DNA from 3 places in the Jeotgalibacillus haloalkalitolerans genome. Region 3 is predicted to be linked to each of the others. Evidence: predicted binding sites of a transcription regulator. Region 3 holds the regulator's gene; each other region holds the start of a gene.
The links. Region 3 encodes Rex, which represses fermentation and respiration genes when NADH is low (regulators of the CRP and FNR family bind a similar motif). Its sites were predicted from a motif close to TTGTGAAATATTTCACAA; they were not measured.

Region 1: UFB30_RS11205 (formate/nitrite transporter family protein) is a predicted target of Rex. The motif match lies at 4,129-4,146, and genes of this name have one in related genera.
Region 2: cydD (thiol reductant ABC exporter subunit CydD) is a predicted target of Rex. The motif match lies at 3,490-3,507, and genes of this name have one in related genera.

What each region holds. Positions count from the first base shown of each region.
Region 1 covers NZ_JAXQNN010000003.1:206,473-216,831, reverse strand. The annotation lists gene UFB30_RS11225 (FAD-dependent monooxygenase) at 1-501, opposite strand, end outside; gene UFB30_RS11220 (cation diffusion facilitator family transporter) at 838-1,731, opposite strand; gene UFB30_RS11215 (VOC family protein) at 1,958-2,332, opposite strand; gene UFB30_RS11210 (hypothetical protein) at 2,351-3,070, opposite strand; gene UFB30_RS11205 (formate/nitrite transporter family protein) at 3,266-4,099, opposite strand; gene UFB30_RS11200 (flavin monoamine oxidase family protein) at 4,208-5,284, opposite strand; gene htpX (protease HtpX) at 5,451-6,365, shown strand; gene UFB30_RS11190 (spore coat associated protein CotJA) at 6,823-7,044, shown strand; gene UFB30_RS11185 (spore coat protein CotJB) at 7,059-7,322, shown strand; partial or broken gene UFB30_RS11180 (manganese catalase family protein) at 7,467-7,697, shown strand; gene UFB30_RS11175 (hypothetical protein) at 7,779-7,931, opposite strand; gene UFB30_RS11170 (hypothetical protein) at 8,077-8,946, shown strand; gene UFB30_RS11165 (hypothetical protein) at 8,981-9,682, opposite strand; gene UFB30_RS11160 (hypothetical protein) at 9,698-10,072, opposite strand; gene UFB30_RS11155 (hypothetical protein) at 10,088-10,359, opposite strand, start outside.
Region 2 covers NZ_JAXQNN010000005.1:199,959-210,317, reverse strand. The annotation lists gene desA (Delta(5) desaturase DesA) at 324-1,367, shown strand; gene UFB30_RS14000 (sensor histidine kinase) at 1,480-2,613, shown strand; gene UFB30_RS13995 (response regulator transcription factor) at 2,610-3,209, shown strand; gene cydD (thiol reductant ABC exporter subunit CydD) at 3,544-5,265, shown strand; gene cydC (thiol reductant ABC exporter subunit CydC) at 5,258-6,970, shown strand; gene UFB30_RS13980 (ATP-dependent helicase) at 7,240-9,393, shown strand; gene UFB30_RS13975 (hypothetical protein) at 9,482-9,619, shown strand; gene UFB30_RS13970 (GNAT family N-acetyltransferase) at 9,603-10,359, shown strand, end outside.
Region 3 covers NZ_JAXQNN010000003.1:6,293-16,651, forward strand. The annotation lists gene UFB30_RS10045 (ABC-F family ATP-binding cassette domain-containing protein) at 1-1,708, opposite strand, end outside; gene UFB30_RS10050 (redox-sensing transcriptional repressor Rex) at 2,381-3,052, shown strand; gene UFB30_RS10055 (twin-arginine translocase TatA/TatE family subunit) at 3,112-3,300, shown strand; gene tatC (twin-arginine translocase subunit TatC) at 3,319-4,137, shown strand; gene UFB30_RS10065 (YdiK family protein) at 4,585-4,788, opposite strand; gene UFB30_RS10070 (CPBP family intramembrane glutamic endopeptidase) at 4,789-5,538, opposite strand; gene groES (co-chaperone GroES) at 6,190-6,474, shown strand; gene groL (chaperonin GroEL) at 6,536-8,158, shown strand; gene UFB30_RS10085 (hypothetical protein) at 8,374-8,787, shown strand; gene UFB30_RS10090 (NUDIX hydrolase) at 8,926-9,357, opposite strand; gene UFB30_RS10095 (SDR family NAD(P)-dependent oxidoreductase) at 9,405-10,169, opposite strand; gene UFB30_RS10100 (DUF6143 family protein) at 10,335-10,359, shown strand, end outside.

The sequences.
Region 1 (10,359 bases), 200 kb from region 3:
GACTTTACTGTGCGCACCGTCACAGGCAAGCAGATATTTGGCAAAGTATGTTTTGGTGATGCCATTGTGAACAGCCGTTACATACACACCGTTATCCTTTTGCACAACATCAAGGACTTCGTGCTGCCTGAAAACCTGTCCGCCTCTTTCATTGAGATGATTCTCTAATATTTCTTCAATTTCATCCTGCGGAATAATGAGCAGGTAAGGATATCTGCTTTTTATATGATACATTTCAACATAAGATGGATGCTTTCCGGCCAGGTGAAGCTTTGCACCGGGGCCCGGATAGCCTCTTTTTAAAAAAGGCTTGTTGACGCCGAGGAATTCAAACAGCTCAAGTGACCTCGCCTGGATCCCAAGTGCTTTTGACAGCACTGAACGGCCCGGTTTTTTCTCCAGGCAGATATAGTCCACGCCCCGCTTCGTCATGACATTTGCAGCCATAAGTCCGGCGGGTCCTGCTCCGATAATCAGTACATCTGTTTCGATCACAGCCATGAGACGTGCTCCTTTCGTTCATCCAGCTGATAGGCACAGATTCTTTTCATTACGTTAGCACATTTTCAATCCTGCTAACTATATTTAATATGGAATCCTTTAAAATAACGCTTTGTTAAAGTTGGCTGTTAATTTCCGCTTCAGGGGGACGCTTTCCGTCGGTGGACCGTTTTTTGGTCCTGTCCTTGAGCCCGCAGGAGTCGCCCCCTTACGCTTCAATCACCAGCTGTGCAGAAACAACAATGGACTTTAATAAAGCGTAAAATAAATTACCTACCTTACCGATACCCTTATTCAGCGTCATCATGCGTGTCTGAACATATTTATGAAAGGAAATCATTCTTCGTTATACGGATTAATATGAACCAGCACGTTATTGATATCCTGATGGCGCTCGAGCAACCGGCGTTTTACGTTTTTAGAAATGCGGTGTCCTTCTTCTACAGTGATGTATGGATCCACGCTTACCTTAATATCAATGACAATGTAATGACCGTGCGTTCTGGCTAACAGCTCATCTACCCGTTTAACACCGGGTGTTGCCATGACTGTTTCGACGAATGGATTTGTTTTATCGGAATCAAGCACCTGCTCCATCATGATTGAACCGGCTTCCTTCGCGAGTGAAAAACCGATTTTGATAACAATCAGCGAGACAATTAATCCTGCAACCGGATCGGCATACAGTAAAAATGTGAGGTCCATTCTTTCACCAAGGATTGCACCTCCAACCCCCAGGAACGCAGCGACAGATGAAAGGGCATCAGACCGGTGATGCCAGGCTTCAGCCATCAGCGCAGAACTGTCAATTTTTTTAGCGATCCGTTTTTTATAATGAAATAGAATTTCTTTTACAAGAATAGAAAATAAAATGACAGCAAGCGCAATCGTGCCCGGCGCTTCAGGCACCTCTCCAAAGAAAACCCCTGCTGATGAAGTCGCAATCTCCACACCTACAACCACGAGCAGAATCGCTACAATGATTGTCGCGATATTTTCTGCTTTCCCGTGACCATAAGGGTGATCTTCATCAGGCGGTTTTCTTGCTGTACGGAGTCCGGCAAGCACAGCGACTGACCCGGCTACATCTGAAGCAGAGTGAGCCGCATCCGCCACAAGTGCCCGGCTTCCTGAAATATAACCGAATACACCTTTTAATATCGTTAACAGCGTGTTTGCCACGATTCCGACCCATGTGGCAAATTCCGCTTCTTTAAATCGATTGTTCATTTCCAACACCACCTGTGCAAATTTGTTGCAGCTTCATTATCCTACCAGACTGCCCCTGAGTGGGTCTATACAAACCTTTTTATAGGGAGTCATTAGTGTTTAGGGTGTTAAATGAAGTGAATCAAAGGGAAAAAAGTTGACTGAAGGCAAAAAGGAATTTCTCTCTATTGGTATATAGAAAGAAATTCCCTATCAGTATAGAATTTATTCAATTAAGTTCACACTTTTACTTTTCCATCACTGCAAAATACTGACCCTCATCATCAGCAAAATTAAATACCCTTCCGGACGGCATCTCCACAATCTCCCCGACCGTTACGCCTTTTGCTGTAAGATCCTGATAAAGTACGTCAAGCTGATGGCTGTAAAACATCAGGGAAGGTGTGCCGAGATGAACACCCGGTGACATCTTCTCAACAGCTGCTTTGTCATGAAGGACAATTGTGGTTTCCGAGTCCTGATCAGGTGCGATCTCAATCCAGTGCATACCGTGTGAGCTTTCTTCTGCAATGACCTGAAAACCTGCTTTTTCTGTCCAGAAACGTCTGGCTGCCTGCTGATCCTTGACATACAACATGACCTGTCCGAGTTTTGTAAACATATGAGCCTCCTGATTATATTATTTTTTTACGATCAGCATGCCTTTTTGTCCAGAGATATCAAGCGTTTCACCTTCCCTGTTCAAAAGATCAATCCTGTCTCTTTTAAAAGCTTTATCAATATACACATACAGATACCCTTCAGATTCTGCCTGTACAAATTCATTTTTATGACCTTCTTCAAATGCCAGCAGGCTGTATCCGCCCTGATTGTAATTAAATACAGCAATCGCGGGAGCCTGGTTGATCTCAAGTGCAAATACCGTTAAATCGCCATCAATCAATTGATCCACTTTTTGCACCTCTGGAAGCTCCTGATCCAGGCTGTAACCAGGACTCCGGATAAATCTGATCTCACGCCACAGCTCTTCCTGCTCCGGAGCGGCTTTATCTGTCCAGGTACCTGTCTGAATTACGTGACCATCCTGATCCACCTTCATGGTGACACCCATTTCCGGTGTACCTGCACGTGCAATATTAAATCTTCCGACCGTAACACCCTCTTCATATTTTTCCGGTCTTACACTGAAGGTTTCTTCCGGATAAGTTGCACCCAGATAAGCTATCATTTCACTATAGCGCTTGGCATGTGTCTGTTCTTTATAGACTGGATAATAGACATAACCAGCCGCGTAAACAATGATCAGCAGAATTGAGATTGACATTGCAGCCTTTCTTTTCTTTCTCAGTATCCCCCACGTGATCCCGATCAATAGCAGTACCGCCAATGCAATGATCATAAAATTGATATTTTCAGCCGGACTCAGTTGACTCCCCCCACCCTTTTTCTCACTACAAATGATTCCAATAAAGGGTATTATTCAATACAGCCGCTGAAATACCTTTTTTTGCATGTAAAATATTTCAATTGAATTTATGTAAAATAAAAACTGCCCTTACTCAGTTCCCACTGAATAAAGACAGTCTGTTGTTCATTATTTTTCTAAAGCAGCCTTATGCGTTGACGCTTTAGCAGATGATGTAAGTTCTTTTTCTTTCTTTACTGAGTTGAGATATGTGTAGAGAACGCCTACAAAGAACGCGCCTCCAACGATGTTACCAAGCGTGACGATCAGCACGTTTTCTACCGCTGCCTGTACAGTGACAAGTGCCGTGTGCGGTGCTGTCAGTGCGATTGAGAACAGTGCCATGTTTGCAATGCTATGTTCATATCCGGAAATAAAGAAGGTGAAGACAAATAAAATCATCAGTACAATTTTAGACATGTCATCCTTTACCTGAAGCGGAATCCATACAGCCAGACAGACAAGCCAGTTGGCAAGGATCGCTCTGAAGAACATCTCTGAATAAGGCAGGTTCATTTTCTTTTCAGCAGCCGTGATCAGATAAGATTCTGCCGGGTCCATTGTGGCAAAAAGTCCGGTCATCACAATGAGTCCTGTGAAAAATAAAATACCGACCAGATTCCCAAGGTAGCATGCGCCCCATACGCGCAGTGTGTCCATCCAGTTCGTCTTTTTCTTCATCGCGCCGACGACCATATACATCGTATTTGATGTAAAAAGCTCCGTTTTCCCATATAAAATTAAGCAAAATGCAACGCCAAAGAAGATTGCATTAATAAAATAAGTCGCCGGTGATGCTGCCTCGTAAAACGGCTGCGCCAGGCGGAATGCCATCACAACGGCCATTCCCACATACATGCCGGCAAGCATCGCACGTACTATATAATGATTTGGCTGCTCCTTCAGTAAGTCTCTTTTTAAAGTAGCGGCGCCTAATAATTTCTCAATTGTAGACTGTTCCATTCTTCACCATCCTGAATTCCATGTAAATTTTGTGATTCAATTCACAGATCAGTGTAAATGGGTAAGCGCTAACAGTACAATAGTGTTTTTTAATATTAGATTAATTAGTTAATTCAGCTTGATGATTGAGGCAGCCACCCGCTCTGCTGACCGGATCGCCCCTTCTAAATGCCCCCCGGATCCTGAAGATGTTTCTGTTCCGGCAAAGAATAATGTATGGTGCCAGGGATCTTTTACATCAAATGGACGCTGCGGTTGATACTGGGGGAAATCAGTCAGCGGCAGCGCATCTTCATCTGCTGCTGTATCAGTGTCTGTTGCCCAGTCCTTATACAATAAAGCAACCGGCTGTCCGGCTTCCCGACCATATAACCTCTCAAACTGATCCTTCACAAGGGTCTTTACTTTTTCTTCTCCTATTTCAAGCCGCTGTGCAGCTGTTAAGCTGAAAAAGCCAAACAGTGCACCGGGTCCTTTTTGCGGTGATGCATCATGAATTTCCTGAAGTGGTCCGATCCAGCTCATCGCCTGACCCGAAAGACCTTTTTCACGCCAGAAAGGACGATCATAAATTGAGATGATTTTTGCCTGCCCACCCATCCAGGTTGGCAGATCAGACAATCCGGTCAGCTCAGGTGAAAAGGAAATCCTTTTCAACAGGCGCGGGGGAAGTGCAAGTATGACTGAGGCTGCTTCATACGACACGTCCTCCTCATCTCCATTCACTGCATGAACGCTCACTTCATTTTTCTGATTCATTTCAATCTCAGTTACCGTTGTATTTAATTCCACTGTTTCGGCAGGGAGCGTCTTTGCGACTGCTTCGATCAGTGACTGCATGCCACCTTCAACGCGCTCCGACCGTTCAGCCGCATGAGCAGGCAGGGTATGTCGCTGTGCAGGGCTGTCAGCAGCCTGTTCAAATAACAGTTCACCTTTTGTGTGCTGGGTGAATGTTTTTAATCCGAGCTTTTTTATGAGCGCTGTAATGGCTGGCTCATGTTCCGGCCAAAACCAGGTTGGTCCCAGGTCAAACCTTGACCCTGCAGCCTCTTCAGACAGAACCCTTCCTCCGATTCTGTCTCTTGATTCGATCACTTTACACGTGATTCCATTGTCTGAAAGTAATGATGCCGTATATAAACCGCTTAACCCTGCTCCGACGATAAGTACTGGTTGATTCATGTTAAAATCTCCTGTCTGTTTAGATCATGGTTTAATTGTACTGACCGTTTTTCACTTAAACAATTAAGACGCTTTAATGAAGCAATATTCCGCCATTCTTTTGTCACGCCTTCCAAAGAAAACTATGCTACAATAATCACAAACTAATCTATTAGGAGGCGCATAAATGGGCAAAAGAATTTTACTTTTTGTTTTAACGAACATCCTTGTCATGACGACAATTGTGATCGTCTGGTCACTCATTGTTTCATATACAGGAATTAACGGTTCATTCCAGACAGGTGGACCAGGGCTTGGTATTGATTTCATTTCGCTGGGTGTATTCAGTTTAATTGTAGGTTTTGCAGGATCATTCATCTCGCTTGCAATGTCACGCATGATGGCTAAATGGATGATGAAGGTAAAGGTATTAGATCCGGATGGCAGCCTGACTGCACAGGAACGTGAGGTAGTTGAAAAGGTACACCGCTTTTCACGTGCTGCAGGCTTAACGCATATGCCGCAGGTCGGGATCTATCCGTCTCCTGAAGTCAACGCCTTTGCAACCGGTCCTTCTAAAAAGAAGTCACTTGTAGCGGTATCTCAGGGGCTTCTAGATAACATGGATGACGATGCAGTTGAAGGCGTCATCGCACACGAGGTGGCACACGTATCAAATGGAGATATGGTAACAATGACATTGCTTCAGGGTATCGTGAATACATTTGTTGTATTTCTGTCGCGTATCGTTGCGATCATACTCAGCCGCTTTGTCCGTGAAGATCTGCAGTTTGTGGTGCAGTTCGCAGCAATCATTATCTTCCAGATTCTATTCTCGATTCTCGGAAGCCTGGTTGTGAGTGCCTACTCAAGACACCGTGAATTCCATGCAGACCGTGGTGGCGGTGATTTAGCAGGTAATGATAAAATGGCGCACGCACTGCGTTCATTAAAAGCACAGGTTAACCGTACAAATGTAAAAGATCATACAGATGATTCAGCTGTTGCTACGATGAAAATCAGTGGTAAGGGCGGCGTAATGAGATTGTTCTCTACTCATCCGGATCTTGATGAGCGTATTGCACGTTTGGAACAGCGATAATTAGATTAGAAAGGAACCGCCTGGGATGGCGGTTCTTTTTTGTTTGGACTTAAAACGGGAACCGTGGCTACACTCAAAGTGGTCGATAGGACATCCATTTGAGTGGAACGCTACAAAAACGGCGTGAATTGCTACAGGTTTCCGGGTGTATCGCTACATACTCAGCCCTGATTACTACACCCCCAGCAAAAATAGCGACAAACGGCTGCTGCAGCCCTGCATGCATTTGGGAAACCAGGACTTAGTTTCTTAAATGCATTAAGAGGGTGTGGTGCGGCATTCGAAGTATGAGATTGAGACATCTGCTGGACGAACTGCTACAACCTAGCCGGGGATAGCGATAACCTCCCAGGTGTATCGCTACAACTCCAGTAACTATACCGACAATCACCACTTCTACTCCCTTCCCCACCAGCATATACTCTTCAGGTAATATGAATCCACAGGAGGGACAGCTATGTCTCAGCCGAATAACCCATTCAGACGTTTTCACACTCCATTCCGGGGAATGTTCGATCCATGCCCGCCGCTTGGTCCAAAAGTATATGTCGTACCGCCAAACTTATTTATCGGATTCCAGCCACCTGATTTCCCCCAGTTCCCACCTTTAGAAGCACTCAAAAAAGGCACGCTCTGGGAACCGTTTTTTGATTACTACGAGAGCCCCTATCGCGGATAAAGGAGGTTCACCCGATGGAAAGACAGCTGCCAAAAGAGTATTACACAAAGCTTGAGGCGATTCAGGCAATAGATTTTGTGATTTATGATCTGGTGCTCTACCTTAATACCCACCCTGATGATGCGCAGGCGATTCAGCAGTACAATTATTACAGTGCTTATAGCAGCAGACTGAAGACTGAATTTGAAGCGTGTTTTGGTCCGCTTCGTTTTGGAATGCCGACGCAGGAACTCCAGCACTGGGAATGGGCTGAATCCCCATGGCCATGGCAGGTCTAAGCACTTTATCCAGCTTCTGGCGCTACCTGCTCGAGTCATAAGCCACTGAACGATAAAGGGAAAGTTCGCCCTTTTTCGTTCCGCGTCTTATGCTTGTCGCAGCTGAGCAAGCGCCTTCCGCTTTTAATTAAGGAGGTATGCGATTTGTGGAGCTATGAAAAAAAGCTTATGTATCCTGTAAGAGTCAGTACATGTAACCCTACCCTTGCAAAATACTTAATGGAGCAATACGGCGGCGCTGATGGTGAACTCGCTGCTGCCCTTCGCTATATGAATCAGCGCTACACCATTCCGGATAAAGTGATCGGCGTGTTGAATGATATTGCGACAGAAGAATTTGCCCATCTTGAAATGATTGCAACAATGATTTACAAACAAATTAATTATAAAATGCAATCAATATACAAAAAGAAAAGGAAGCATTGGAGTGGATCAATCTCACACCTTGCTTCCTTATTATATTGCCATGTATTTTGTTTTGAGTAATCGTTGCACTAACTTTTCCACGTTCAATTCTCCATACACTTTCACGATCCCTACACCTTCAATCTTATGTTCCTCAATTGGTTCTTTTCCGCTCGTGTATTCATCAATGATAGTCTTCTCCATGTTGTCTCCCCCTCCATACAGGTTATGAGGACAAGAGATTGTCCTATTCGGAGTAACAACATCGAGAAAAATATGTGACTTTTCGTGGTCAACTTTCTTTTGTAATAGTAAAATGAAAATATTGGTATTAGAAGGAGGAAGAAATTTGGACTTTTTTAGTGATAATGAACTTGGAAAAAAAGAGTTAAATTCCGAAGAAATTAACTTTAATGTTTTTAATGCAATTGTAGGTATTTTCAACAGGTATGAACTTTGTTTTTGTAAACACTTCCCTATGTATAACGATAGAAGACAAATAATTGGTACAGATAGAAAAACATTAATAGCTGATATTAAAGGTTATATTCCTTCTTTTGAAGAATTTGGACAATTTGAGGAATGGAATTTTCCAAATAAATATTCTGTCTTGGATTTTGTTCAATATTGTTATTCTAAAATCTCAGATGTGTATTATGATGAGACTGACTTTTTTGGTAGAGATACATATATCACCATGAGCACAAATGAAAAGAAGGAAGCCTTTAGAAAAGAAGTCAACCAAATATTTGAAAGAAATCAAATTGTCTTTTACGTTGATGAAAATGGAAATATAAAGAGACAATTACCCATAGAAATGGGTAATTTAATAAACGATCTTCCAGTGAAAACTAATGATGATAATTTAAATGAATTAATAAAGTTGGCAATTGATAATATACACAAACCTGAAATAGAAAAAAGAACATTTGCCCTTGAAAAAATTTGGGACGCATATGAGAGAATGAAAACTTATTATGAAGGTATGAACAAACGAAACTCAGCAAATACATTGATTGAAGAAGTTGCTCGTGGTACTAACAACTTTGATGAAGTATTGGAAGCTGAATTTCGATCTTTAACGGATATAGGGAATAAGTTTCAAATTAGGCACTTTGAAAGAGGTAAGATAAAAGTAAACGACAAAAAACATGTTGATTACCTTTTCTTTAGAATGATTGCATTAATTTCGTTGTGTTTGAATGAATTAAACACATAAAAAAAAGAGGAGCCAATTAAGGTTCCTCTTTGCTTCATGTTGTTGATTTCATTTGAGTTTCTTCATAATATCCCACGGTCAACTCTGTTTTCATTGTCTCCAACAATTCTTTTCTTAATTTATCAAGTGTGTCTTTATGTACTTTAATTTTGTTACGTATTTCCTTCCTCTCTTTTGGTTCAACTTCTTGTCTATACCAATCATGGTCTAAAAGCAATTCTCTTTGTTTCTTCACTATTTCTTCACCAATCTTTTTAACGTCTTCTGATTGATAAAGTAATGATTCGCTAAACAATCTGTATGCGTCAATTCTTAATTGATCCGCTTCATAAAACTTTTCATTTTGTATAAGAGTGTGTAATTCTTTTTGCATTTTTTGTTTATCGGTTTCCCAAAGAGAAAGAATTCTATTTTTATCAACCTCTAAAAGTTCGTGTTTACTTAAATAATTTTCTAAATCAGTTTTTGAGTATTCCACAAATGAAGGATATTCTTGGAACCAACTTGTTACATTTAAAATTGAATCTGTTGACTTGTATAACAACCCGTATAACCTTGGATAAGTTTCATGTTTCTTGGTGGTGAATAGTTGGAAGTCATGAACCTTCCTTTGTGAGTCAAATAATAAATTACTCTTGAACGCTTCAATATTTCTACTTAAAAAATGTCGATATAATGCCAATATACCTGCAGTTGTAATCCCACTTGTCAGGATTGTTGTAAGAATATCATTCATTAGATATTTCCTTTCTTATTGAGAGGCTTTCTTCTTCACGTCTTCAAGTCTCTTTTTAAAGCGTTCCAACTTTGGTTGTCGATCCGCTCTTTCATTGCTTACCTTACTTTCAAAGACATTGATAGCTTTCTCTAAAACTTCATTTTCCTTATCGAACGCTTTTTCTTTTCGGTAAATGATTGCAAGCCGATCATACGGGTGGTTTCCTTCAAAACCTTCATTTACGTTTAGATGATATAATTCTTTAGCTTCCTCAAGCTTACCTTGACTCTCTAACTCTTTCCCTTGAAGGTTTCTCTCCACTTGAGTATTGAAGTTTGATTCATTATTTTCAATTTTTTGCGGTTCACTTTCTTTTTTACTTTTGATCCCAAATAATCTCTTTAACATAACACCAACTCCTTTTTATTTCATTTGTTTTGATTTCACCCATAGTTCACCAAAGTCATAATTACTTCTTGGATCATGTTCCATATCTATGAATGTTTCTCTCACATTCACCAGCGCTTTATCAATGAGGCTATTGAAGAACTTAATAGGATAAGAGATTTTCCAAACTTCCCATTCACCGTTCTTCCCCATCTTTGTGAAATGAACATAGTGAGGATAGTCAGTACCGTCAAACAACTCCATTGCACCTTTTGACCTTGCTTCATGCACTAAAGCATTGCGATATT
Region 2 (10,359 bases), on a different contig from region 3:
TTTGTGCAGTGGTGTAGCAATTGAGGTAGGAGTCTGTAGCGATACACCCGGGAAGCTGTAGCAATTTGGGCCGGGCGTGAAGCAATTCCGCCATTCTGTTAACATATCACTCCAGGCGCTAGCTCTTCGGGTCATAAGCCACGCATCGGTAAATGGGAAGACCGCCCATTTTCCGCCCCGCGTCTTATGCTTGTCGGACCTGAACGCCTGCTTCCGCTTTTCGAATATGACACTTGTCATATCTTATTCCTTACACTCATGACTTATTTTATTTCGGGGAAAGCTTTATGATGAGGTCATAAGAGTTACAGAAGGAGGAAAACATGAGTAAACAAAAAACAGCAGAGCTGCGCAAAAGTGTCTCTCCTTATGAAAAAGCAGATATGAAGGCAAGTATCAGACAAATGATCAATACCATACCGCCATTTTTTATTTTATGGTTTTTGGCGTACCAGAGTCTTGAGATTTCTTACTTATTAACTTTAGGTCTTGGCATCGTTGCGGCAGGGTTTGTCGTACGAATCTTTATTATTTTCCATGATTGCTGCCACGGCTCATTTTTCAAAAATAAAAAACTGAATAACCTTGTTGGAACATTAACAGGAATCGTGACGATGTTTCCATATGAAAAGTGGAAGCGTGAGCATTCGATTCACCATGCAACAAGTGGTAATCTTGATAAGCGCGGAACAGGCGATATCTGGATTATGACAGTGGAAGAGTACAAAAAGGCTTCGTGGAAAGAGCGTCTGTCTTACAGAATGTACCGTAATCCTCTTGTCATGTTTGGTCTTGGACCGCTTTATCTGTTCTTGGTGACAAACCGTATGAACAGGAAAGATGCGCGTAAAAAAGAGCGTAAAAACACTTATATTACAAATGCTTCAATTGTTGTTTTATATACTGGCATGATTTTATGGCTTGGTTGGGAAGCGTTCCTGCTGGTTCATGGGCCGATCATGTTTATCTCAGGCTTCCTTGGGATCTGGTTGTTTTATGTTCAGCATCAGTTTGAGGATTCCTATTTTGAGGATGAGTCTGAGTGGGATTATGTGAAGGCTGCGGTAGATGGAAGCTCGTTTTACAAGCTGCCAAGAGTGCTCCAGTGGGTGACTGGTAATATCGGTTATCATCATGTACACCATTTAAGTCCGAGAGTGCCGAACTATCATCTTGAAAAAGCGCATGAATCAACACCGCCGCTTCATAAGGCGACGACGATTACGATGCGTTCAAGTCTTGAGTCAATAAAATTCCGTCTTTACGATGAATCACGTAAAACATTTGTCAGCTTCAATGAAGTGAAAAGACAGATTAAGAAAGAAAAAATGTCAATTGAACTTCGTCGGATGCAGACGAGATCATAAATGGAAAGCGCCTGAAGGGTTGAATACCTTTCAGGCGTTTTTTCATAAAGTCGATGCTTCTGAACAATCTTTTATCCGTGCTATACTAAAACGAGAGAAAGGCGGAATGCTTGTGCATAAATGGTATAACATTTTTCCGAAAAATACGGGGTTAAATATATATATTTGGATTATCTTTTGTATGCTGCCTTTTTACTTTATTTTCAGGTCATCCGGATGGGTGGAAATTTCAACAGGTGTGGCGATGATTCTGGTGTTTTTTGCGGCTTACCGGCTGACCTATCTGACAAAAGGCTGGGTGAATTATGTCTGGGTGGGAATTGCCATTGCGATCAGTATCGCGATGACGATCTTATTCGGATTTGTTTATTTTGCGATTTTCCTTTCGTTTATGATCGCAAGCGTCCAGCATAAAGTGGGGTTCTTCACACTGTACGGCATTCTGGTAGGCTCTACAATTATCACAGTCAACATCGCATTCTTTACTCAGGACCAGCTGTTTTTCACGCAGTTCCCATTCGTGCTCGTCTCGATCATCGGTGTGATTTTACTTCCGCTCAATTCATACAACAGAATCAAGAGGGAGAAGCTTGAAGGTCAGCTTGAATACGCACAGAAGCGGATTTCAGACCTGATGGTGATGGAAGAGCGGCAGCGGATTGCAAGAGACCTGCATGATACACTTGGTCAAAAGCTATCACTGATCGGATTGAAAAGTGATCTGGCGGCAAAGCTGATCACGGCAAACCCTGATGGTGCTAAAAGTGAACTGATAGATATTAACCAGACAGCCCGCACGGCACTAAAAGAAGTAAGAGAGCTCGTATCAGATATGAGAGGGACCAAGCTTGATGAAGAGATTACACATATTCGTGAGCTGCTTCACGTTGCACAGATCAAACCTGAAGTTAAAGGCAATCCAATCCTTGAAAATGTCCCCCTTTTAGTGGAAAACGTAATCAGCATGTGTCTTAAAGAAGCTGTTACCAATGTAGTAAAACACAGCAGTGCCACGCATTGTAAAGTTACGATTGAACAGCTTCCGAAAGAATTAAAAGTAACTGTTGAAGATAACGGCAAAGGGTTTTCGATGGACCGTTCAATTGAAGGGAATGGATTAAGAGGGATGAGAGAACGTCTGGAGTTTGTAAATGGCACACTGGATGTAGAAAGCGGTCTTGGCACAAGTATCACGATTTGTGTTCCAACCGTGCTTAAGCAGGTGTCTAAGGAGGAAGCGCAATGATCAGAATTGTATTAGCTGAAGATCAGACCATGCTGCTCGGAGCGCTTGGTTCCCTGCTTGATCTTGAAGATGACATGGAAGTGATCGGGAAGGCAAAAAACGGTGAGGAAGCGGTAGAAATCGTAAAATCACTCAAGCCCGATATTTGTATTATGGATATCGAAATGCCGCTCAAAACAGGACTTGATGCAGCCGAGGAATTAAAGGATGAGCCGTGTAAAATGATTATCCTGACTACCTTCGCAAGACCCGGATATTTTGAAAGAGCCAGAAACGCAGGTGTCAGCGGCTATTTATTAAAGGACAGCCCGAGCGAAGAGCTTGCCCGCTCAATCCGTACAATCATGGAAGGACGCAGAATCTATGCACCGGAGCTCGTCGATATGGCACTGACAGAAGCAAACCCGCTGACAGAACGTGAACGAGAAGTCATGGAACTGATTGCTGAAGGCAAAACAACAAAAGAAATTGCGGGTACACTATTTATCACAAACGGAACAGTCCGCAACTATATCTCAGTCATACTCGACAAACTCGAAGTCTCAAACCGCATCGAAGCCATCTCGAGGTTTAGGGAGAAGGGCTGGTTTAAATAACGACAGTGTTATGTGCTTTTTAAAAGCTCAATTTTTGTAATAGTTTATTGCTGAGGTGAGCGAAGCGTAAGGCGGCGACTCCACCGGGATGTGACGGACAGCTGAGACTCCGCAGGCGCGCAGCGACGAGGAGGCTTAGCGCCGTCCCCGGGGAAAGCGTCCGCCTGAAGCGCAGTGAACCGGTTCGAATTGATTTATTAATTCCTACATACAAATATGCTCAAAAAATCCTATACCGTGAAAAATCACGTATAATCATTTATAATAAGATTAACACAATATGTGAATTTATTCACAATATCGTCAATAATCAATGATCGGAGAGATTTGATCTATGAATCAACTTTCGCAATATGCGAAGCAATATAAAGGCACACAATTGCTCATGGTCATGATCGCTTTTTTGACCGGCGTAAGTATCATTGCGCAGGCGTATTTTATCGTCAAAATTGTGGATGAAGTGTTTTTAAAAGGAGCATCCCTTTCGGATGTAGTACCTCTATTCGGATGGCTGGCACTGGCATTGATTGCCCGTGCAATGCTGACGTACGCAAGTGGACGGACCGGCGCATGGCTGGCAGCAAAGGTGAAGCAGACAATCCGTGAGAAGCTGCTTGAAAAATACGCAGGGAATCCGGTACAGGCTTCACTTCAGGGGCAGTCCGGACGCAAAGTCAGCGTGCTGATGGATGCAGTGGATGAGGTGGACAGTTATTTCAGTAAGTATATTCCCCAGCTCACTTTAACTGCTTTCATTCCTTTAATGATTATCGTAACAGCCTTTTGGCAGGACTGGATTACGGGAACGGTATTACTTGTTTCAGCGCCGTTTATCCCGCTGTTTTTTATCATCATCGGGATTAAAACGCAAAAGAAATCTGAAGAACAGCTTGAACAGCTTTCTGCGTTTTCAGGAACATTTCTTGATACACTGCAGGGACTGACTACGCTTAAGCTTTTCGGTCAGGCAAAGAAACAGCGGGATACGATTGAAGACAGCAGCCTGAAGTTCAGGGATGCAACACTTGAAGTACTGAAAATTGCATTTATCTCTTCGCTGGCACTTGAATACATTTCAATGCTTGGTGTGGGACTGGTTGCGCTTGAACTCGGACTGAGACTAATTTATTTTGAGAGTGTCACATTTTTCACGGCATTTTTCATGCTTGTCTTAGCGCCTGAATTTTACGTGGCGATCAGGGAGCTTGGAAATGCTTTTCATACAGGGCGCGGCAGTATCGGCGCTGCTAAATTAATTGATGAAGAGCTCTCAAAGCAGGAAGACCGTGTGAATTGGGGTAGTGAAAAACTGACGCCCGGCACACCGCCGCACATTCAGTTTGATCAGACTGTTTTTCAATATGGAAAAGAAGGGTTCAGCCTCGGACCATTACAGGCTGATATTAAACCATACGAAAATGTAGCATTAATCGGTAAAAGTGGATCAGGGAAATCCACTGCGCTGAATCTGCTGAGCGGCCTGGTTGCGCCGTCATCAGGGGCGATCAGAGTGAATGACAAGGAGCTCTCGCATTATGAGGAAGAGAGCTGGTTTGATCAGCTCAGCTATATCTCTCAGCAGCCGTTTATTTTCTCGGGTACGCTTGCAGATAATATTGCGATCGGAAGTAAAAAGGAAGCAACGCGTGGCGAGATTGAGTCTGCAGCTGAAAAAGCAGGGTTAACACCGCTGATAGAAGCGCTTCAAAAAGGACTTGATACACCTGTCGGAGAAGGTGGAAGAGGACTTTCAGGAGGGGAGAAGCAGCGACTTGCGCTTGCAAGAGCTTTTCTGAAAAAGCCTTCGGTGATTCTCTTTGATGAGCCGACGACAGGTCTTGATCTGAAAACGGAACAGATTCTGACCGCTTCAATGGAGGAACTGTCAAAGAACGCAACAGTCATTACAGTTGCACACAGACTTTATACAATCAGAAATGCTGATCAGATCCTGATGCTTGAAGACGGAAATCTGAAAGCGAATGGGAAACATCACGACTTATTAATTGAGCCTGCCTATCAGGAAATGGTCCAGGGGGGTGGCGCACATGCGTGAACTCGAAATTGTGTTAAGACAAATCGCAGCTGAAAAGAAAAACGTCTGGTACTCTGTTCTATTCGGTTATATTGGCGGGGTGACGGCTGCAGGTCTGTTTGCAGCAAGCGGATATTTAATTTCCAAAGCTGCGCTTCTTCCGCCAGTCTATACACTCACTCTGCTGATTGCTTTTATAAAAGTGTTCGGTCTGGTGAAGGCAGGGTCAAAATACGGAGAGCGGATGGTCTCTCACCGTGCAACCTTTAACATTCTGGCCGGTATCCGCGTCCGCTTTTTTGAAAAGCTTGAGCCTTTGGCGCCGGGTATTTTTCAGAAATTCAGAAGCGGTGATCTGTTGGCGAGAATTACAGGCGACGTGGAAAGCCTTCAAAACTTCTTTTTACGCGTCTATTATCCGCCAATTGTTCTTGTATTTGTATTCTTAAGTGCCATGATTTTCACCACCTTCTATTCATTCTGGTTTCCGCTGATTTTCGCAGCAGGCCTGCTGTTAACGGGACTCATTATTCCCGCGATCTTTGCAATGCGCAGACAGAAGATTGAAGAGAAGGTAAGAGAATCGCGTGCCGCACTTTCTACTGACACAGCTGAAGTTTTGTATGGATTCCGTGATCTGAAAATTTATCAGCAGCTGGATGATAAAGAAGTGTCACTTCATCAGTCATCCGCCGCTTATATCGCAAACCAGGAAAAAAGCAGCAGTCAGAGTATGTTCAACCAGTCTGTGAATCAGGCAGCAGGACTCCTGATCTCATGGGCCGTGCTGGCAGCGGGTGTCGTTCTTGTTCAGCAGGAACAGCTGGACGGGGTATTTCTTGCGATGCTTGTCATGCTGTCACTGAATATATTTGAAAATGCAGCGCCAATGGCTGTACTGCCGCCTCATTTAGAAGACAGCAGGAAAGCTTCAGCAAGGTTAAACGAAGTAACAGATATTGAGCCTGTCACTGCAGCGGAACCGTTCGAATCGCTGACTGATGAAGCGCCGGCGATATCCTTCGGGTCTGTTTCCTATACACATGAAGGAGAAGAAAGGCCGGCGATTGCTGATACTTCATTTACAATCGAGCCAGGTTCAAAAACGGCGATTGTAGGAGCGAGCGGCTCAGGGAAATCAACCATTTTTCAACTGCTGCTTGGTGTACTCAGAACAAACGAGGGAGAAATCAGACTTCAGGATAAATCCATTCGTCACATCAAGTCTGAAGACATCTGGGAAAAAGCGAATGTCGTCATGCAGGAAAATCACTTCTTCTTCGGCACCATCAGGGATAATCTTCAGATTGCCAGGGAAGGACTGACGGATGAAGAAATGCTGTGGATGCTTGAGAAAGTGAAGCTTTCAAGATTCACACTGGATGATCCGGTCCTGGAAAAAGGAGAGAACCTGTCAGGCGGAGAGCGTCAGCGGCTGGCTATTGCAAGGGCACTGCTCAGAAAACGCAGCTTATGGCTGCTGGATGAGCCGCTCAGTTCAATTGACAACGTGACCTCAGCTGAAATCATGCGCTACCTTGAAGAACGTACGGAAGATGCAACAGTCTGTCTGATCAGTCACCAGCTGAATGGTCTTGAGAAAATGGATCAGATCATCGTGATGGACGGCGGAAGGATTGCTGAAAAAGGATCATTTGATGAACTGATGGCTGCCCGCGGGATGTTTTATGAGATGAAGAAAATTGAACAGGAAATTTTAGTCTAGGAAAACCGCTGATGAGGCGGTTTTTCTTTTTTGGTGTGGTGGCTGGGTTGGGGGAGATGTCGCTGTTTTGGCCGAGGATGTAGCAATCGGGCTCGGGGTTGTAGCGATACACCCGGAAACTTGTCGTGATCCAAGCCGGAGCTGCAGCAATCCCTCCAAATGAATGCCATATCACCCCGACCCAACACAATATGACCATCTCCCCCCTGCTCAAAAACCCCAATCAGTGTTACGATAATCACAGAATAGATTACAGGAGACGAACGGATATGGCAGATTATTTTACAAGAAAGAAGAATGAGATTGGCGTTAATCTGAATGAGGTGCAAAAGCAGGCTGTTCTCCATGGGGACGGTCCGCTTCTGCTGCTTGCATCTCCGGGGTCTGGTAAAACGACGACCATTATGATGCGGATCGGACATCTGATTGAGGAGCGAGGTGTGGATCCAGTCCGTATCAAAGGTGTTACATTCAGTAAAGCAGCCGCGGATGATATGAAGCAGCGCTACAAAAGAATGTTTCCGGCATTACCTGAAGTGGATTTTTCGACGATTCACAGCCTGGCATTTGCAGTAGTCCGTGATTATCTGAGAAAAGAGAATAAAGCCTGGCAGCTGATTGAAGGACCTGTGGAAGACCCGGCTGATTATACAGCCAACAAAAAACTGCTGTTACGCACGTTATTCCAGCGCTTTAACAAGGAAGCGATGACAGATGATCAGCTTGAAGACATGTCAAATTACATCAGCCTCATTAAAAACAAGCTTCTGCCGAGAAAAAAATGGAGCATAGTTACATGCGAGGTCACGAATGCAGAGCAGATAGCAGCTGAGTACGAAGCGGTAAAACGAAAAGATCCGGAAAAGCTGCTGCTTGATTATGATGATATGCTCACCCTGGCACTTGAAGCGTTTGAGTCGGACAGGAAGCTTTTAAAAAAGTATCAGCAGCGCTATGATCACCTGCTGACAGACGAGAGCCAGGATACCTCACTCGTTCAGCATGCCATTGTTGAAAAACTGGTTGAGCCTCACCAGAATCTGTGTGTGGTAGCGGATGATGACCAGTCGATCTATACTTGGCGTGCTGCAGAACCGCAGTATCTGCTTGATTTTAAAAAGGTATATCCTAAAGCAAATATCTTAATGATGGAGCAGAATTACCGGTCCACACCTGAGATTGTGAATGCGGCGAATGAATTTATTAAACGGAACAAAAACCGTTATGAAAAGAATATGTTTACTGAAAATGATGAGGGAGAGCCTGTCAGCATCAAGGTATTTCCTGATTATGAGGATCAGGCAGCCTACCTTGCACAGGAACTCTCAAAGCTTGAAGACTACAGGGACGCTGCCGTGTTATACAGAACCAACAGCTCTTCCATTCTCATCATGAATGAACTTGAACGTGCCCGGATTCCGTTTTATATGAAGGATTCAGATGTACGGTTTTTCAGCCACTGGATTGTAGAAGATATCCTGAATTTTATGCGTCTTACATTTAATAACACACGCACTGATCTATTTGAGAAGATTTCAATGAAGTGCCTCGGCTATGTGACGCGCCAGCAGCTGTTTGAGCTGAAAAAGCAGCCGGAGGAAGGCAGCGTTTTTGACAGGCTGCTTGCCCTGACCTCGCTCAAGGATTATCAGCGTAAGCAGATTAATGGACTGAAGCGTGCTTTTGAAAGAATGGAAGGCGGCGAGCCGTACCGCGTGATCCGACTGATCAGAGAGCAGGCGGGCTATGATCGTGCACTTGAGAAGATGAGTGAAAACCTTGGATTCTCTATCGAATATCTGCATGATGTTCTCTCTACATTGGAACAGATTGCGCAAAAGGAAACAGGAATGGTTGCTTTTGCAAATCGTCTGAAGCAGCTGGAGTCATTACTGAAAACGTCGAAGTTCAATAAACACGAAAATGCTGTCACACTTTCAACGCTTCACAGCTCCAAGGGTCTGGAATTTAAAAAGGTGTATATGCTTGATCTGATTGCAGACGTCATTCCTTCTAAAAGTGATGTGAAGGAGCAGGACAAGGGAAATAAGGATCCGATGGAAGAGGCAGCGCGGCTGTTTTACGTCGGAATGACGCGCGCCGAACAGGAGCTTGAGCTGCTTTCATATAGAAACAGAGCAGGCAGTAAAACAAACCCCTCACCGTTTTTACTGAGAGTTAATAAAATTATTAATCCGCCTGAAGCGCAGCAGGTGGATGAAAGCAGGATGCCTCAAAATCCGAATGCAATAAGAAGAGTTTCAGACCTTGAAGTGGGAAGGAAAGTGAAGCATCGCGTATTCGGTACTGGACGGATTGAAGGTTTTTCAGAAGATGGACTTGAAATTAAATTCCCTAAAGGTACAAAACGTCTCGCGCTTGATCTGTGCCTGACGATGGGACTGCTGGAACCGGTTGAATGAAAGGACTGCCAAACTAAGGCAGTCCTTTTTTCAAAATTTGCAGGGAATTATATCAGCTAAATGGAAATAAAAGGGGAGAGGTGAGATCATGCGCGAAGTTGTCGGAAAATGTATCAGATGTGGAAAAACGGTTTATTGTGCGGATGGCTTCCTGGACGGGATCTATCACGAAAAAGATCTGTATTGTCACCAGTGCTGGGAGGAAATAAATGATGAAGACAGCTGAACAAGCGGCAAACCGAATTGCCGCTGCAAATAAAGATGCAGCGCAATACGTCGGGTACTGCGGAACTGATGCAGACGAAATTGCAAAAACAATCCATGAGGAGATCGCAGAAGAACATATTTACTGGTTCAATGATGATCTGCTGATCCTTGATTATGAAGATGGAAGCGGTGAAATGTGGGGGCCGTTTATTAACAGTAGCGGCGCAGACTGGTCAGAAAGAGCGAACAATCTGCTAAATATGATTCCAGAAGGCACTACACTGTATGGCTTTTATGGACACGAAAATTCCAGTGCAATTGAATGGATGAACAGTCTCGGAGCTGATCAAAAAGGAGAAGAAGTCATACTGAAAGCCAGTCAATTCACTCCTGGGAAGTCAGCAGAAACTATGGAAATCAAAGCATTATCAGATCATGAATTCAGTGCTTTTGAACAGCTGCATCATCAGGTTTTTCCGGAAACCTACTATGATGCTAAAACAATTTTAAACAGAGCAAACCCAAGCCGTCCATTACTGGCAGCGATCGATCAGGGTCAGTTCATCGGGTATATCTATGCCGAATCAGATCCGGAATTCGGCGAAGGTTCAGTAGAGTACCTGGCTGTTAATGAAGCCGCAAGAGGGAAAGGAGCAGGCTATACACTCCTCAGGTCAGTCATGCAGCTGCTGCTTGAAGAGCAGCAGATCAAAGAAATCAGCCTCTGCGTTAGCAAAAACAACCAAACCGCCATCAGAC
Region 3 (10,359 bases):
CCTTATCCAGCGCAAAGGCTGATTTATCCGTCGGCTTTTCTGCAGCCGGCGCTTTCTCCAGGCGCTCACGTTCTTCAATCGCCGCCAGCTCAGCAATCTCACTCAGCTTTTCCATATAGTAGTCATAGTCACCAAGATATTCCGTGCTGCCGTCAGCAGAAAGCTCCAGCACCTTAGTCGCAAGTCTATTGATAAAATAACGGTCGTGCGATACAAACAGGATCGTGCCCGGGTAGTCGATCAGCGCATTCTCCAAAATCTCTTTGCTGTCGAGATCCAGGTGGTTGGTCGGCTCATCTAAAATCAGCAGATTCGATTTCTGCATCATCAGCTTGGCAAGCGCAAGACGAGCTTTCTCGCCACCGCTAAGCGTCGAAACCGGCTTCAGAACGTCATCCCCCGAAAAGAGGAAGTTGCCAAGCACCGTACGGATATCCTTTTCATTTTTCATCGGATAATCATCCCAGAGCTCATTTAACACTGTTTTATTAGAATGCAGTTCTGCCTGCTGCTGGTCGTAGTAGCCGATGCTGACATTTGATCCGTATTGAATCTGTCCCGCAAGCGCCGGCAGCTTTTTCACAATCGTTTTTAAAAGGGTGGACTTCCCAACACCGTTAGGACCGATCAGTGCGATACTGTCCTCACGCGTGATGGCTGCATTGATGTTTTGCGAAACAGGGGCATCATAGCCGACTGAGAGATCCTGCAGCTTCAGGACGTCGTTCCCGCTTTGCCGGTCAATGGAGAAGCCGAAGCTTGCTGATTTCTCATCACCTTTTGGACGATCCATTCTGTCCATTTTCTGCAGCTTTTTACGGCGGCTTTGTGCCATTTTCGTCGTCGAAGCCCGCGCAAGGTTTCGCGCGACAAAGTCTTCCATCTTCGCAATCTCTTCCTGCTGCTTTTCAAATTCCTTCATCTCGCGCTCATAATCAAGCGCCTTCTGATCCAGATAGCGGCTGTAGTTGCCGTGGAACTTCTTCGAGCGCTTACGTGAGATCTCCACAACCTGATTGACGATTTTATCTAAAAAATAGCGGTCATGCGAGACAATTAAAATTGCCCCTGGGTAACCCTGCAGATAAGACTCAAGCCAGCTGAGCGTATCAATGTCCAGGTGGTTGGTCGGCTCATCGAGGATCATGACGTCAGGCTTGGTTAATAGCAATTTACCCAGAGCAAGACGGGTTTTCTGACCGCCGCTCAGTGTAGAAATCGGCGTGTCATAATCAAACGACTGAAAGCGCAGGCCGTGGAGCACGGTTCTGATATCCGCTTCATATTGATAACCACCGGCATCTTTGAACTGCACTTGCAGCTCATCATATTCAGTCATTACGCGGTTATAGCGTTCTGCATTTTCATAAACGTCCGGATCTGCCATCTGCTGCTCGGCTTCACGCAAACGTTTTTCCATATCCTTTAAGTAATCAAATACAGTCATCATTTCTTCCCAGATTGACAGCTCGGATTCAAGTCCGCTGTGCTGCTCCAGGTAGCCGATCCACACACCTTTTGGCTTATTAATATCACCGTCATCATGTGAAAGCTGACCCGCGATAATCTTTAAAAGGGTGGACTTCCCGGCACCATTCCGGCCGACAAGCGCAATCCGGTCCTTCGTCTGGACTTCAAGCTTTATATTCGCAATAATCTCCTCAGCGCCAAATGACTTGGAGAGGTTATTGACCTGTAATAAAATCATTCGCTGTTCACCTCATTTTTCTACCTTTAAGTGTATCGCACCAGCGCGATGATAAGCAACGAACTGTCATTGTGAAAAAACTTGCATACTTTGCAAGCGGATACCTTAATGGTGTATGATACAATAGGGACTTGGATTGTATTTAAAAGGAATTTGTTGTGAAAGATTGTTCTTATATAAGTGGTTGTTGAGCTGCGCTTCAGGCGGATGCTTTCCGCGGGACGACGCTGAGCCTCCTCGGCTTCGCCTGCGGGGTCTCAGCTGTCCGTCACATCCCGCTGGAGTCGCCGCCTTACGCTACGCTCAACGCTTTAAAAATAGAGACAACTTCACCACAAAGACCTACATTATAGTTTGATAAATGAGAGAGTAAACCTATACGAAATTAGATTTACTCTCTCAGCTGACCCTTGGAGCAGAGGGCGGAGACTCCCGCCCAGGAAGGGTCAGGTGAGACTCAGCATGCGAAGCATGAGGAGGCTCACCGCCCGGGGGCAGGAAAGCGCAGCCCTCTGCGGAAAGGGTCAGCGGTTTCGAAGTGTGATCAGGGTGCAGTCCTGCACGGAGATCATCCGCATTAGAACCATCAACAACATATAGATTTGGAAGCGTTCACAGCTTCACTTTACATGCGGTGTCTATGGCACTGTTGGATTTAGGGGGAGTACAGGAATGAGTCAGGAACAAATGAAGATTCCTCAGGCAACGGCGAAGCGGCTGCCGCTTTACTACCGTTTTCTGAAGAACCTGCATTCATCAGGAAAGCAGCGTGTTTCTTCGAAAGAGCTGAGCGATGCTGTAAAGGTGGATTCAGCAACAATCAGACGTGATTTTTCTTATTTTGGTGCACTAGGCAAAAAGGGTTATGGGTATAATGTTGAGTATCTGCTGTCCTTTTTCCGAAAAACACTTGATCAGGATGAGACCACAAAGGTTATACTGATTGGTGTCGGAAATCTGGGTACTGCGTTTTTACATTATAATTTCCTGAAGAACAACAACACGAAGATTGAAATGGCGTTTGACGCCGATCCTAAAAAGGCTGGGACTTCGATTGGTGAAGTGCCTGTGTATGCGATGGATGATCTGGAGGAAAAGGTGAGGGAGAGCAACATTGAAGTCGCGATCCTGACTGTGCCGGCCGGTCCTGCACAGGGAATCACTGACCGCCTGATTGATCTGAAGGTAAAAGGCATTCTGAATTTCACACCTGCAAGGCTGTCTGTGCCTGAGCATATGAGGATCCATCATATTGATCTTGCCGTTGAGCTTCAGTCACTCATTTATTTCCTGAAGAATTATGGAACAGAAGACGTAGAAACGTCACAATTAGAAGAAATATAGAATAGCCAAAATGCTTAATTTATTTTATGATAAGAGAAGAAAGAGGAGGTGCATGCATCATGTTACCAGGTGGAATCAGCCTTGCCGTGATCGCAGTCGTTGCATTATTAATTTTTGGTCCTAAAAAACTGCCGGAGCTAGGGAAAGCAGCAGGCAGCACCCTTCGTGAATTCAAGGATGCAACAAAAGGACTTGCAGATGACGATGATGATGTAAAAGACACAAAGAAAGACGAAAAACAGCAATAATTACGGGATGGTGGCCATATGAACCAGCAAGATATGACCGTCCATGAACATATAGGTGAAATAAGAAAACGACTCATCATTGTAGTCGTTTTCTTTGTCATTTCGATGGTAGGAGGCTTCTTCTTAGCAGAGCCGCTGATGAAATTCCTCCAGTCTTCAGACGAAGCCGCGCAAATGACATTGAATGCATTCCGGGTAACGGATCCTGTAAAGATCTATTTCCAGATTATCATGTTCACTGCGTTGATCATGACGGCACCAGTTATACTGTATCAGCTTTGGGCGTTTATCAGTCCGGGTCTGCATGACAGAGAGCGGAAGGTAACACTCAGTTATATCCCTGCTTCAGTCATTCTGTTTTTAGCAGGCCTTGCGTTTGCATATTTTATTCTATTCCCATTCGTTGTCCGTTTCATGATGAACCTGTCGAACAACCTGGAGATTGAACAGGTCATCGGGATCAACGAATTCTTCCAGTTCTTATTCCAAATGACAATCCCGTTCGGCTTCTTATTCCAGCTGCCGGTGATCATGTTATTTATCACAAGACTGGGGATCGTCACACCAATGTTTCTGGCAAGCATCCGTAAGTACGCATACTTCGGACTGCTCGTCGTCGCAGCCTTTGTGACACCGCCGGACATCTTCTCACACATGATCGTAACCGTACCGCTGATTCTCTTATACGAAATCAGCCTGTGGATTGCGAAAATCGGTTATAAGAAAGCACAAAAAGCAGAAGCCGAGCAGCGTGAGCTAGAAGAACAGGAACGCAGAGAGCGGATCGACCGCGAACTTGCGAAAAAAGCAGCAATGAAGGAGAACAGCGGGGAGTGATTCCTGCTGTTTTCTTTTTTTGGGGGTTGGTTTGGGTGTGGTTCAGGAGATTATGGTGGGCGTTCAGGAGATTTCAGGTGAGGTTCATGACATTTTCATGGGCGTTCAGGAAATTACATAGGACGTTCCGAAGATTTGGCTGATGGTTCAGGAAATCGTGTCATTGTACTGCTCTCCGGTGTGGTGAATGAAGTTTATGATGACCATGGTGGTCGCCTGCACGTGTGGTTCTTAGAAAAATGAGTATTGTTCGTAGAAAAACCATCAAGGTTCTTAGAATCATCAGCCATGTTCGGAGAAAAAACGGACACCTTCTCAGAAAAAACAGGGTGGTTCGTAGAAAAGTGTAATTGTACCTACGTCCGAACCGCGCTTTTTGCCCTTAGCCACGCCCCGGTCCCGCCACAATCCCCCAACCCAAAACAAAAAAGCAGCGGCCCAAAGCCGCTACTTCTTATCCTTCATATGCTTCTTAATCTTAAAGTGGAGTCCAATCAGCCTCAAGCCTGCCCCGATATCATACGTTGCAAACGCAACAAACAGGTAGGCGAAGAAGCCCCAGCCGTTTTCGTTTACGCTATTTACAGCGAAGTAGACGAAAAATACCCCAAGTATTAGATAGAAGACACCGTGTCCTAATGGAGATTTCATTTACAAAATTCCTCCTATTGCAAAGCGCCACAGTACGAAGACTGCTTCATTCAGTTCAATCATACGCTGAATCTCGTCAGCAAAGAAGAACTGGGTCATCACGACAAATGTGTTGATCGCCATATGTGCGATGATTGGAACGATGATTCGTTTAGTATATGCATAAAGAAATGCGAATGCATAGCCCATTGCCGCATATATCAGAATATGTGTGAAGTCAAAGTGAATCACCGCGAAGATCAGCGCACTGATCAGTCCTGAGATAAAGAAATTATACTTACGGTAGAACCAGCCGAAGATCACGCCACGGAAGACAATTTCCTCTAAAATTGGTCCAATGACCGCGACCGCTACTGCAGCGAGCGGGACATATGACAGCAGGCTGATGATGTCAGCTGTATTTTGTGATCCCGGGTCAATCCCGATCAGCGTCTCAATGCCGACTGCAATCGCCTGACTGAAGAATGCCAGGAAGATCCCGATAAATGACCACAGCGCCGCCATCCCCGGACTTGCCTTTTTACCCGGCAGATCCATGACGCCTTTATTTTTATTCATGATCAGTAAAATAATGATCAGCGCAATTGTAAAGCTGATAAAGATCCAGTAGCCCGATATTGAATACAGCAGCACGGCAGGCTCACTGTCGCTGACCATTCCGCTGATAAATAATGCGAGTGGTACAGCGATAAATGTGGAAAGCTGCATAGCCACGTATGTGATTAATATAATGAGAAAGGTGCGGTTCACAATCATACTCCTTTGAAATAGATTCGTTCTGTTTATTCTACTATTGAACTACACCACCTTCAATTGATAGCTACGATGTCAGACGTATTAAGTAGACATTTTGTGAATAGGGTGTGGAGGATGTGCTTTTGAAAACCGCTGTCCTTCTCCGTGCAGGACTTCGCTTTCCTGCCCCCGGGCGGTGAGCCTCTTCACGCTTCGCATGCTGAGTCTCACCTGTCCCTTTTCCGGGGCGGGAGTCTTCGTCCTGCACTCCGAAGGACAGCTGAAGAGTATTCATCACACGATACATTCATAAAACTGGACAAGTCTACATATTAAAAGGGGGTGTGACTTTTCAACTTAGTGAGTATTACATAATATCTTCATCCAACTCAGCTGGCTCTTGTAGTGGAGGACGTAGACTCCTGCGGCATAGAAGCGACAGCTGAGACCCCGGAGAGCGAAGCTTGAGGAGGCTCAGCGCGCGGCCGCGGAAAGCGAAGTCCTCCACGGAAAGAGACAGCGGTTACTATAAACAAATTTTTTAAAAAATTTAAGCCCATCACACTTGCAAAAACAACTGGAATTATTTAAACTAATACTTGTGTTAGCACTCAGATATACAGAGTGCTAATAAAGAATGAACATAATTCAAGGAGGTTGTTTCACTTGTTAAAACCATTAGGTGATCGCGTAGTAATTGAGCTGGTTGAGTCTGAGGAGAAAACATCAAGCGGGATTGTACTTCCGGATAGTGCGAAAGAAAAGCCGCAGGAAGGTAAGATCGTTGCCGTAGGTACAGGACGTGTGCTAGAAAACGGTGAGCGTGTTGAGCTTGAAGTATCTGTTGATGACCGTATCATCTTCTCTAAATACGCTGGAACAGAAGTGAAATACCAGGGCACAGAATACCTTATCCTTCGCGAAAGTGATATTCTGGCTGTCGTAAACTAATTCAATCATTAAAAACACATAAGTTTTAAAATCATATTACATTCTGGGAGGAACCTTACAAATGGCTAAAGAAATTAAATTTAGTGAAGAAGCACGCCGCTCAATGCTTCGCGGTGTTGATCAGCTTGCTGATGCAGTAAAGGTAACACTTGGACCAAAAGGACGTAACGTTGTTCTTGAAAAGAAATTCGGCTCACCGCTGATTACAAATGACGGTGTAACGATTGCTAAAGAAATCGAGCTTGAAGATGCATTTGAAAACATGGGTGCAAAGCTTGTAGCTGAAGTAGCAAGCAAGACAAACGAAATCGCTGGTGACGGTACAACAACTGCAACGGTTCTTGCACAGGCAATGATCCGTGAAGGTCTGAAAAACGTAACAGCTGGTGCTAACCCTGTTGGCGTACGTAAAGGGATCGAAAAAGCGGTTCAGTCTGCACTTGAAGAACTGAAAGCAATCTCTAAGCCAATCGAAGGCAAAGATTCAATCGCACAGGTTGCAGCAATCTCAGCAGCTGACGAAGAAGTTGGCCAGCTGATCGCTGAAGCTATGGAGCGCGTTGGAAACGACGGCGTTATCACAATTGAAGAATCAAAAGGCTTCACAACAGAGCTTGACGTTGTAGAAGGTATGCAGTTCGACCGCGGATACGCATCTCCATACATGGTGACTGACTCTGACAAAATGGAAGCAGTACTTGAAAATCCATATATCCTGATCACTGACAAGAAGATCGGCAGCATTCAGGAAGTACTTCCTGTGCTTGAGCAGGTTGTACAGCAGAACAAGCCGCTTCTAATCGTTGCTGAAGACGTTGAAGGTGAAGCACTTGCAACACTTGTTGTGAATAAGCTTCGCGGAACGTTCAACGCAGTAGCTGTGAAAGCACCAGGATTCGGCGACCGTCGTAAAGCAATGCTTGAAGACCTGTCAATCCTTACTGGCGGTGAAGTGATCACTGAAGACCTTGGGCTTGATCTGAAGTCTGCAAACATTTCACAGCTTGGACGCGCAGCGAAAGTTGTTGTTACAAAAGAAAACACAACAGTTGTTGAAGGCGCAGGAAACGCTGAGCAAATCGGCGGACGCGTTGCACAAATCCGTTCTCAAATCGAAGAATCAACTTCTGAATTTGATAAAGAAAAACTTCAGGAACGCCTTGCGAAGCTTGCAGGCGGCGTAGCAGTTATCAAAGTTGGTGCTGCAACTGAAACTGAACTGAAAGAGCGTAAACTCCGCATTGAAGATGCACTGAACTCAACGCGCGCAGCTGTTGAAGAAGGTATCGTATCTGGTGGTGGTACAGCCCTTGTAAATGTATACAACAAAGTCGCTTCAATTGAAGCAGAAGACGACGTGGCAACTGGTATCAACATCGTGCTTCGTGCACTTGAAGAGCCAATCCGCCAAATCGCACACAACGCAGGCCTTGAAGGCTCTATCATCGTTGACCGCCTGAAGAAAGAAGAAGTCGGCGTAGGCTTCAATGCTGCTAACGGCGAATGGGTTAACATGATCGAAGCTGGTATCGTGGATCCAACTAAGGTTACACGCTCAGCACTTCAAAACGCTGCATCAGTAGCAGCAATGTTCCTAACAACAGAAGCTGTCGTAGCAGACATTCCAGAAGAGAATGCTGGCGGCGGAATGCCTGATATGGGCGGTATGGGCGGCATGATGTAAATCATCAACCGTTCAGAAAGGACTCTCTCTCACTTGGTGGGAGGGAGTTTTACTTTGTTTAAATGATTTATCTAAAATTAAAAATGTCATACACTGTATTTTGACAACATATTTTGAGGTTTAATAAACGATTGAAAGTTAGAAAGCGGTATTATTAATAATAAAGGAATTTATTTAGTTCGATTAAAAATAGTTTTTTTCTAAGGAGAGCTATGGTGAAGAAGAAACGGATGATGAACACTGACAATGAGCAGTTAATTACTCTATATAAAAAAATCAGCCAGTTGAAAAGGGATTTAAGTAACGAGACAGATAAACTAAAAAAGAGAAAAATAACAAAAGAAATAAAAAAAATCCAAGGTGGAATACCTCATCTTAAAAGACAAATATATGAAAGAGAGAAACGGGCTAATAACAGTGCAAAAAAAGGACATTCACAGCAGGATATTCTTATAAAACAAGAGGAAAAGCTAAGGGAATTGCGTGCAAAAGAATACTTAGAGACAAGAAAAAACATCATTAGCAAAGGGTTACGTCCGAAAGAAACAGATAAATCTGACAAATCATGTTCGTCGTGTGGTGCTCCATACAATTTCAATTCTGGTTTTAGCAGGTGTAGGTGTAGCTAGTAGTTTGAGTCATTGTTAAGCATCTAAAATTTGTTATTACAAAATTATGACCCTGTGTATAACATAATTCCCACACAACTTAATTCAACGAAATCGTGCAGGAGCTGTATTTGACACAGGGAACACTTTTAAAAAACCTTATACAAGAGAGTCTTTATCAGAGAAGAGTCTCTCTTTAACCAACTCCACCTGCTCGATCATATGACCAATATTTCCTTCTCCGGCATATAAGGACATATCAAAAAAGTTACGGTCTAAATCAGACCAGTAAAGTATATTTTCATCACCAGTCACAGCTACATCTCTATTCAATCTACCTGCATAAACTTCAACGTAACAATTTTGGATATGGTAGGCGAAATCCATTACATGATGAAGAGTAATATCTTTATTAGATATATTGGTCTCTTCAAGAAGCTCTCTATAAGCGGCTTCTATACCTGGCTCACCATTTTCAATTTTGCCACCTACTAAATTGCTTAACCCTTTATAGGGATCCTTCAGCCGTTCACACATTAATAACTTATCCATCTCTTTGTTATAAATCATTAATACGTTATAACCCTGCATGCTATCACGTCCTTGTTAAAAACCTGAACTATTTCAAACCGTACAGATCAGTCCGCTTTCTTCCTCGAAGTATACCCAAAAACCGGTCCCATCAACTCAAACGCATAACTCTCACTATTCACCTTCCCAAGCACCTGTTCACTATCATAAAGCTCCAGCATAAACCCAGCCATCTCTTTAGCCGTATGGAATTTCTGTACGTTCTCACTGTAGCTGAACTCATCAATCTCCCGTGCTGTTTTGACGAATTCGGTTTCTGTCATGGAAGGTGCCAGGATTTTCACTTTCAGGGCAGCTCCGTTATCCTGAAGCTCCTGGGCAAGTCCTTCTGTGAATGCACTTACGTAAAATTTGGTCGCAGCATATGTAACTGCGTTTGGCACGATTCTGTAGCCCAAGTCAGATGATACATTGATAAGCTGCGCACCATCGCGGTCAGCATAATCGTGTGCGTATAGTGTTGATAGGGTAGTGAGTGCTTCAACGTTTACACGGAGCATTTTTTCAATTTTCGTTACATCTTGCTCAGCAACTGCGGCACTATTCCCGAAGCCGGCGTTGTTAACAAAGGTTTCAATATCGTATTCTTTGAGACTCTCATATAACGCATGAACCTGTTCGCTTTCAGAAAGGTCTGTCGGTCTAATGATGACGTCCAGATCAGCGTTCATACTTTGGATTTTCTCTTTCAGATTGTTGAGCTCGGCTTCACGTCTTGCCACGAGAATCAGGTTTTTATCCCGTGATGCGAAAGCGAGTGCAGCTTCGTAGCCAATTCCTGAGCTTGCGCCTGTGATCACTGTATACTTCATCTGAATTCCTCCATTGAAATGTATTATGAACCTTCTCTTATCGTACTGTTAACTTTAACCAGAAAGCAAATGATGTGTGGTTCATGACAAACAATTTGAACACCCCAGCCTCACCTCCTGAATAGCTTAATATGAAGAGCATTCTCTAAAAGGGAGGCAAATTTCATGTCATCGTTCCATGATGATCACC